Regions from separate parts of the Pseudoalteromonas sp. NZS37 genome, predicted to be linked through region 2. Evidence: predicted binding sites of a transcription regulator. Region 2 holds the regulator's gene; the other holds the start of a gene.
What was found. The regulator LexA, encoded in region 2, represses DNA repair genes until DNA is damaged. The targets are predictions, from matches to a motif close to TACTGTATNNNNATACAGTA.
Positions count from the first base shown of each region.

Region 1: I6F47_RS05535 (SulA-like leucine-rich domain-containing protein) is a predicted target of LexA. The motif match lies at 1,601-1,620, and genes of this name have one in related genera.

Region 1 covers NZ_JADYXL010000002.1:500,682-504,895, reverse strand. The annotation lists gene I6F47_RS05545 (GGDEF domain-containing response regulator) at 1-551, shown strand, start outside; gene I6F47_RS05540 (YchJ family protein) at 626-1,105, opposite strand; gene I6F47_RS05535 (SulA-like leucine-rich domain-containing protein) at 1,144-1,578, opposite strand; gene I6F47_RS05530 (tetratricopeptide repeat protein) at 1,877-2,341, opposite strand; gene I6F47_RS05525 (NCS2 family permease) at 2,460-3,752, shown strand; gene I6F47_RS05520 (hypothetical protein) at 3,828-4,214, opposite strand, start outside.
Region 2 covers NZ_JADYXL010000012.1:73,012-77,225, forward strand. The annotation lists gene ctaD (cytochrome c oxidase subunit I) at 1-57, opposite strand, end outside; gene coxB (cytochrome c oxidase subunit II) at 57-1,199, opposite strand; gene lexA (transcriptional repressor LexA) at 1,683-2,300, opposite strand; gene I6F47_RS18220 (PaaI family thioesterase) at 2,468-2,908, shown strand; gene I6F47_RS18225 (hypothetical protein) at 2,909-3,289, opposite strand; gene I6F47_RS18230 (hypothetical protein) at 3,603-4,214, shown strand, end outside.

The DNA of each region.
Region 1 (4,214 bases), on a different contig from region 2:
TATATAGAAGAGTGCGCGCCCATATTACGATGAAACTGCAACATGACTTACTCAATCAAAAAGTATTTCTAGATGATTTAACAAAGGTATTCAATCGTCGTTATTTTGATGCGCATTTTTCTAAAATGGAACGAAGCGCCTTACGAGAAAAAGTCGACTATGCACTATTACTCATCGATATAGACTACTTTAAGCAATACAACGATCTTTATGGTCATGTGCAAGGCGATACGGTTTTAAACCTTGTTGCACAAACTATTACTAATAGTTTGCAAAGGCCAACCGATTTTGTTGCGCGTTACGGCGGCGAAGAGTTTGTAGTTGTTCTACCGCATACAAGCACTGAAGGTGCAATTTGTGTTGCTGATAAAATTAAACAAAATGTGGTCGATTTAGGAATATTACACAGATATTCAGAATATGACTTTGTGACTATTAGTATTGGCGGTGCAACCCTACAACCGTACGTAAATAACAAAAACACCTTGCAGATCGCAGATGAAAAAATGTATGAGTCCAAAATGCAAGGGCGTAACCAAGTGTGTTTTTAAGTTTAGCTAGCTAATAAATCACTTTGCCACTTAAAAACACCTTGTAGGTGATAAATATTAAATAAGATTATTTATTACACGCTATGACATTTTTTGTACTTTTTATTGCTACCACATGGGCAGTCATCATTTCTGCCCACTTTAATATCTTCAACAGGATATATAGTGCCATCTAAATAACACCATTGAGTATTTTCTTTAATAAACTGCGATTTTTCGTGAAGCTCACAAAATAAGTTTTGATAAAAATATTGGGCTTTAAATTCTACAGTGCCGGTATCTCCATCATGGCTTGACCCAATTACATCAAGATTTATAAATCGACAGCTGTTAGCAAAATCATTGATTTCTTTAACCGGATTTTCAGCTTGTTTTTCTTTTGCGTAGGTTTGATAAACATATTCTGCATTTTTAATAACATAAGCACTGAATCGTGAGCGCATAAGTTGTTCAGGAGAATCAGCTTGCTTAACAGATAAGTGAAGCGGCTCACAGCAATCGGCATAATTGTGCCCACTGCTGCAAAAACATAATGTGGTATTGAGTGAAGTCATAATAATAATACAAAGTCTAAAACATTAGTTTAACAAGCTTATTGGGCGAGTGATATCTCTGTTGTTTGAGACTTTTTAGTAAAACAGTATAGTTTTGTATTCGTTTTACTTAAATCGAACGATAGATTCGTAAGTAGTTGGTTATTAACTATATCGGTCCAGGTAATTACCGCTGCAAAGTTTCCGTTATGTAATGCAGAATTTAATACATACTCTAAATTTACTAGGTGCTTTTGTCTAATAACAAGTAATTTACTTGTATCAATAGAGCATGAGTCAAGTAAAGCTTTGCTAGGTACATGATCTGGAGCAATTAGTAACGTCCATGCATTAGAGCTATTGTATTGGTGTAATACTTTTAAAAGCTCAAAGGTCGCTGAAATTTCATCTTCAATTTGAATCAAATTCACGCAATCGCTTTGCTCATCTTGTTGGTAACTTTTAACTGTTCTTACGGTAATAGGCTGTAACATAATTTCACTCACTGGGTTTTTATACAGTATTCATATACAGTAGTTTATACAGTGCTTTCGTGCAAGCCTTTTATGCTATTTATTTGTACAGTTATTCAGCTTTTGATCATTGTTTTTATTTTTTTAATTTATAATTCTTTATTAATCAGATTGTTATGGAATTATTTTTGAGAGGGTATTCTAAAAATAAATTTTTGAGCAGTGTCTTCATTTTGGGGTTTTATACTGTATAGGATTATCTTTGTAACCATATACAGTATTTTTTTACACTGCATACAGTACTTCTATCATAGTTAGCTTATGTGTTTTCACTCGTGCGAGGGATCATATGAGAAAACTGGAGTTGGTGGATTTGTTCGTACAAACTTGCCGCATAACATTGAGCATCTTTAAATCGCTTAGTTTCGATATGTTTGCGTATATCTGTAACCGCTGCAGTGGCAGGGGCGTACCCTTGGCTACTTGCTAAGCTTAACCAAGCTACAGCATGAAATACACTTTGTGGCACGCCTTCACCTTTCACAAAGAATAAACCTAAATAAAACTGTGCTCTATGGTTTCCCGCCATTGCAGCAAGTCGCATCCATTTTGCAGCCAATGGAGCTTGATTATTTTTTAAATAATATAGGGCTTTATTTAACGTACTTTGCTCATCTTTTTTATTATCAACGGGCACAGAGGTATTTTCGGGTTGAGTAACAAAACCTAAAATATTATCTAGCTGTTGCTCTAAGTCTTGCTCACAAGGTGTTGTTTTAAGCATATTGGTTCATTTATTATTTTAACTACTCTAACAGTTTAGTATATAGCAAGGTAAAATGTCCTGTAAAAGATAATTTTTATGTTAAAATCTCGCCACTTTTTACTATCACAAGTTTATTATGTTCGAAGCCTTATTTAAACTGAGCGAAAATAATTCAACAGTTAAACGCGAATGCGTTGCTGGCCTAACTACCTTTATAACTATGGTATACATTGTATTTGTAAACCCGGCTATGCTCGCAGAGGCTGGGATGGATCAAGGGGCTGCATTTGTAGCGACATGTATAGCAGCTGCGATAGGCTGTTTTATAATGGGTTTATGGGCTAACTATCCATTAGCATTAGCGCCTGGTATGGGACTAAATGCCTTTTTTACGTATGGTGTCGTATTAGGAATGGGTTATACCTGGCAAGCCGCGTTAGGGGCTGTATTTATGTCCGGTTGTATATTTTTGTTTTTAAGCTTATTTAAAGTCAGAGAGTGGATTATTAATGCCATACCTCTGGTGCTCAAGCGAGCAATCGCAACGGGTATAGGTGCTTTTTTAGCATTAATTGCCCTTAAAAATGCAGGCATTATTGTCTCAAGCCCGGCAACATTAGTACAGTTGGGCGACATTACTTCTCCAGGACCGTTATTGGCTATATTAAGCTTTTTTGTAATTGCAGCGCTTTTATACCGCGATTTTAAAAGTGGCGTGCTTATTAGTATTTTATTAGTGACTGGCATTGCTTTAAGTTTGGGGCTTGTTGAATATCACGGTGTTATGGCTATGCCACCATCAATAATGCCTACTTTTATGCAGCTAGATTTTGCAGCCGCTTTTGATATATCAATGATGAGTGTTATTTTTGCTTTCTTGTTTGTCGATCTTTTTGATACTTCGGGTACATTAGTTGCGGTAACTCAAAAAGCAGGTTTAGCTGATGAAAAAGGTAACATGCCTCGTTTAGGGCGCGCATTAAGTGCTGACAGCTCAGCAACAATTGCAGGTGCGATGCTAGGTACGTCTACGACCACATCGTATATAGAATCGGTTGCTGGTGTATCTGTTGGCGGACGTACTGGCTTAACAGCTGTAGTTGTAGGCATTTGCTTTTTACTAATGATGTTTTTTGCACCGCTTGCACAAATGGTACCGGCTTATGCTACGGCAGGCGCTATTTTATATGTCGCTGTGCTGATGCTGCAAAATTTAAAGTTTGTAAACTGGGATGATATGACCGATGCAATTCCTGTTACTGTGGTATTACTAATGACACCATTAACGTTTTCGATTGCGCACGGTATTGCACTTGGTTTTATATCTTATACGGCGGTTAAAGTCTTGTGCGGTAAGCAAGATCAAGTCAGTATTAGTGTTTGGATATTAACAGCCTTGTTTGTTTTCAAGTTTGCATTTTTGTCTTAATAGCTAACAAAAAATACAAAAAAGCCTGCACAAATTTTAATTTGTGCAGGCTTTTTTAATGCTTTTATAAAAGCACTACCATTTCTTTTTAGGAGCAAACAGTATATCTAAGTCGTCTTGCTCTTCTTCTGTTTTCTTTTTAAGTGCGCTTGCATTAGAAGCTCTCAGTTCAACACTAATTGCCTCTAAGTAACCCTCAACTTCTAGCCGTTTTGTTGTTACATATTCATCAGAGTAGGTAACTGCGCTGAGTGTTGCCTGCGCTTTTTCAAAGTACTGTCTTGCAGAGCCAACCATACTGGCTGAGCGGGCAGACAAGCCACGTTTTATTTGGCTTTCAATATTAATACGCAGTTGTAGTTTTTCGAGACGTTTATCTTCTAAAACAAAAACTTGGCTATCAATACGACCTTTGCTGTGTTCAGAGCGTAAAATTGAGCGTAATTTTTTAATGCCCTGAAT
Region 2 (4,214 bases):
TGGGTGATGAGCATGATGAGCTTCATTGGCGTTAGGTTGTTCTACTATGCGACTCATTAGTTCGCCTCCACTTTGGCATCAAGTGCTGCCTGTATTTGACTCGGTTGAATAACATCACCCGTATCATTACCCCACGCATTACGTTTATAAGTAATAACCGCTGCTAATTGCTTTATAGATAACTGTTTGGCAAATGCTTGCATTGCCGTACCGGGTCGCCCATGGATAACTACATCAATGTGATCTTTTATATCGCCAAGCACTATAGGGCTGCCTTTAAGTGCAGGAAATACACCCGGTAACCCCATGCCAGTAGGCTGATGACATGCAGCACAATTGGCCATATATACTTGTTCGCCTAAAGTCATTAATTCTTCTTTTGGGAGGGTTTTATCAAGTAATGCGGCATCTGCTAATGCTGCTTTTTGTTTAGCTTGCTTTGCATCTGCAAGCCACGTTTTAAAATCAGCCTCAGATTTAGCGACCACCACAACGGGCATAAAGCCATGATCTTTACCACACAACTCAGCACATTGGCCTCGGTAAGTACCTTCTTCGTTTATGTTCGTCCATGTTTCGTTTATAAAGCCGGGATTCGCATCTTTTTTAACTGCAAAATCAGGTACCCACCAAGAGTGAATAACATCGTCAGAAGTCATTAAAAATCGTACTTTTTGATTTATTGGCAGTACGAGAGGTTTATCAACCTCAAGTAAGTAGTTAGGATTTTTATCTGCAAGATTCGCTATTTCATCTTGCGGGGTAGATAAAATAGAGTAGAACTCTACATCTTCACCCATATATTCATAATGCCATTTCCATTGCGAGCCTGTAATTTTAATAGTGAGATCAGCTTTGCTGGCATCTTCCATTGCAATTAGGGTTTTAGTGGCTGGTACTGCCATAGCAATTAAAATAACAAACGGGATTGCAGTCCAAAGTATTTCTACTTTAGTGCTTTCGTGAAATTGGGCAGGTACAGCCCCTTTAGATTTACGGTGATGAATAAGTGCCCAAAACATAATTGCGAACACTATCACCCCAATCACACAACATATTATAAATATGGTCATGTGCAGCTGATATACATTATTGCTTATATCGGTTACGCCTTTGCGCATATTGTATTGGCTGTTAGCCAAAACTGGGTGCGAAAAAACACATAATATAAGCCACAAGGTAGAGGTCAGTTTACCCATGTGACGGCTCCTTTGATGCTATTGCGAATGCAAAGCGAAGAGGCATACGGCTTAAACGCCAATTCGTTATTTTTATTTTTTTAGTCAATCTCATTTAATATTGATTGGTTTTGCTGCGCCAACAACGGGTTTGTGTATATTGTGTGTTCTCAAAACTAAAAAGCTGTGAGTTATTATTAGCTCAGCACATTAATAATTAGCTAAAAAATGAACAACAAGCAAGTTTTAGTATAAAAAACAATCAGGTGATATTGAGTAATTAATAAAAAATCAGTAACCAACTAGGTAACAGTAAGTTCAAAAGATGAGCAAAACAAAGGGGTTTAACGCATTCGAAGGGGGAAAATATAAGTGCAAAAAAGTTTACAGCTTAAATTGTCAGTGAGCTATTTATGCCCTATTTTTAGTGCGAATTTAAAACAAAAAATGCGTACTAATTAGTACGCATTTATAAAACTGCTTGTTTAAAAGCTATTTTTAAAGTCACATCCAATCAGCGTTTCTTATAACGCCAACGGCTAAGCCTTCAATATTAAAAGACTCATTCTCAAGATCTACTTCAATAGATTCAAAATCGTCGTTTTCAGCATGAAGTAATACTTTACGACCCGCTTTCTCAAGACGTTTTACAGTTACGTCTTCGTCTAGGCGGGCAACAACAACTTGCCCGTTTTCAGCGGTTTGAGTACGATGTACAGCAAGTAAATCACCATCCATAATACCAATATCTTTCATGCTCATACCGTTAACGCGTAGTAAAAAATCTGCAGCCGGTTTAAACATTAATGGATCGATTTTGCAGTGACTTTCAACGTGCTCTTGCGCCAAAATAGGTGAACCAGCAGCAACACGCCCTATAAGCGGTAAACCTAATTGTTCTGGCTCTTCTTCTTCAATTAACTGAATACCACGGCTTGCACCTGGTTTCATTTTAATTGCGCCTTTTTTAGCAAGTGCTTTTAAATGTTCTTCAGCAGCATTGGCACTTTTAAAACCTAATGTTTGCGCTATTTCAGCACGTGTAGGAGGCATACCAGTGTCTTTAATAAAAACTTTAATTAGTTCGAGTATTTGAGCTTGGCGGTTCGTTAATGGTCGCATACAACTGGTTTTCCATACAGTACATTTAACTGTGAGTATATACAGTTAAATAAAAATCGCAAATTTAAATTAAGCCTTAAAATAGCCAAAGTAATTTCACTTGTGTACATTTTAGGGATATAACTAAAGCTAGATTTATAAATGATTAAAAAAGCAAAGGAGTCATTATGAGTATTTGGTACCAGCCCATCACTTTAGAGCTGTGCAAGCAGTTAGAACAAGGCATTGATGGCCAAGGAACATTAATGAAAACCATGGGAATAGAAGTCACTGAAATTGGTGATGATTACTTAGTAGCCACTATGCCGGCAATTCCTGAGCATCATAACCCAATGGGAATGGTTCACGGCGGTGCTAACGTTGTACTTGCCGAAACAGTTGCCAGCTATGCAGCTAACTTTGTTGTCGATTTTACAAAATTTTACTGCGTGGGGCAGGAAATTAGCGCAAGTCATTTAAAAGCATCTCGCAGCGGCACTTTAACAGCAACGGCAAGAGCGTTTCATATTGGCAAACGTAGTTCAGTGTGGGAAATAAAAATTACAAATAGCCGCAATGAGCTGTGCTGCGTATCAAAAATGACCGCAGCAGTCGTAGAGCGAAGATAGTTACTTTTCGATTGGGTAAATTGTAATTTCCATACCCGCACCAATCGCAGATATACGTAGTAATGTATCTGCATCTAAGGCTTGATTAAAGCACTTAGGGGAAGTGCCTGATTCAAAACCAATATCAAACGTTCTACGTGAACAGCTTAACCATTGCTTTAGCGCGTTACGCGAACACGATTCAATAAGCTCACATATATGGTTTATTGCTTTGTCAGGCGTGTTTACTACACCTGTTGCTTCAATACGCGCTAATTGACGGTATTCGTCTTTGTCATAATGTAAAATCGTCGCGACTTTTTTCAAGTCTGCCACTAGCAAACTAATATCTTGCTTTGATTCAAGCTCAAGATCTACATTTAAAAATTGAATTTCCGACATCGTTTCGTATTTATCCTCTAATAATTTCATTGCAAACTTTAACGCAGTTTTACCGTTATACCAAATCAACTATGCTCTATTAACCACTTTATATAGATATTTCGCAGCTTTTAAGTATTTTTTAGCGTTTAAAGCTAGCTGGATATCAAACACTCAGCTCAATTAAACAAATAAGTCATGTTAGCAATTTAAGTGTAATCTTTTTTATTTTTAAATGATTACAGTAAGCTATAGTTTAAACTGCGACAAAATGTCGCAGTAACTAATCCCATTAATGTAATAAACTAGCCTCTAAAAATAATAAGACTAAAACATGAATAAAAAAATATTTAAGTATGCTCGCAAGTTACATAAATGGCTCGGTTATTTGCTCACATTACAAATTTTAGCTTGGCTGTTAGGCGGTTTAGTCATGAGCGCTATTCCTCTTGATAAAGTTCATGGGGAGCATCTTGCAACACGTACTCTTAATAACCCATTTACGCAGGCTGATTATGTTGCCTCCCTTAACGATATTGCATCTCAGGTGGTTAATCCAACACAAATAATTTTTGAGAACTTTTTAACCACACCTATAATTACAGTTATAAATAAAGATGAACAGCAAAGCTTTAACGGTATAACAGGCCGGCCTTTTGAGCCGCCAACTAAAATACAAATTACCGCAAATGCTAAAGCACACTTACTTATTGATGCTCAAGTAACAAGCGCTATATTGCTAAAGCAAGGTATGCGAGAAGTTGGATATAAAACCAATGTTTGGCAGGTACAATTTGACGACACATTTAACACAACACTGTACTTGTCAGAAAATAACGGCAGAGTTGTCACCGTTCGCAGCACACTATGGCGAATTTTCGACTTTTTTTGGATGTTACATATTATGGATTACGATGAGCGAGAGGATTTTAATAATCCGCTGCTT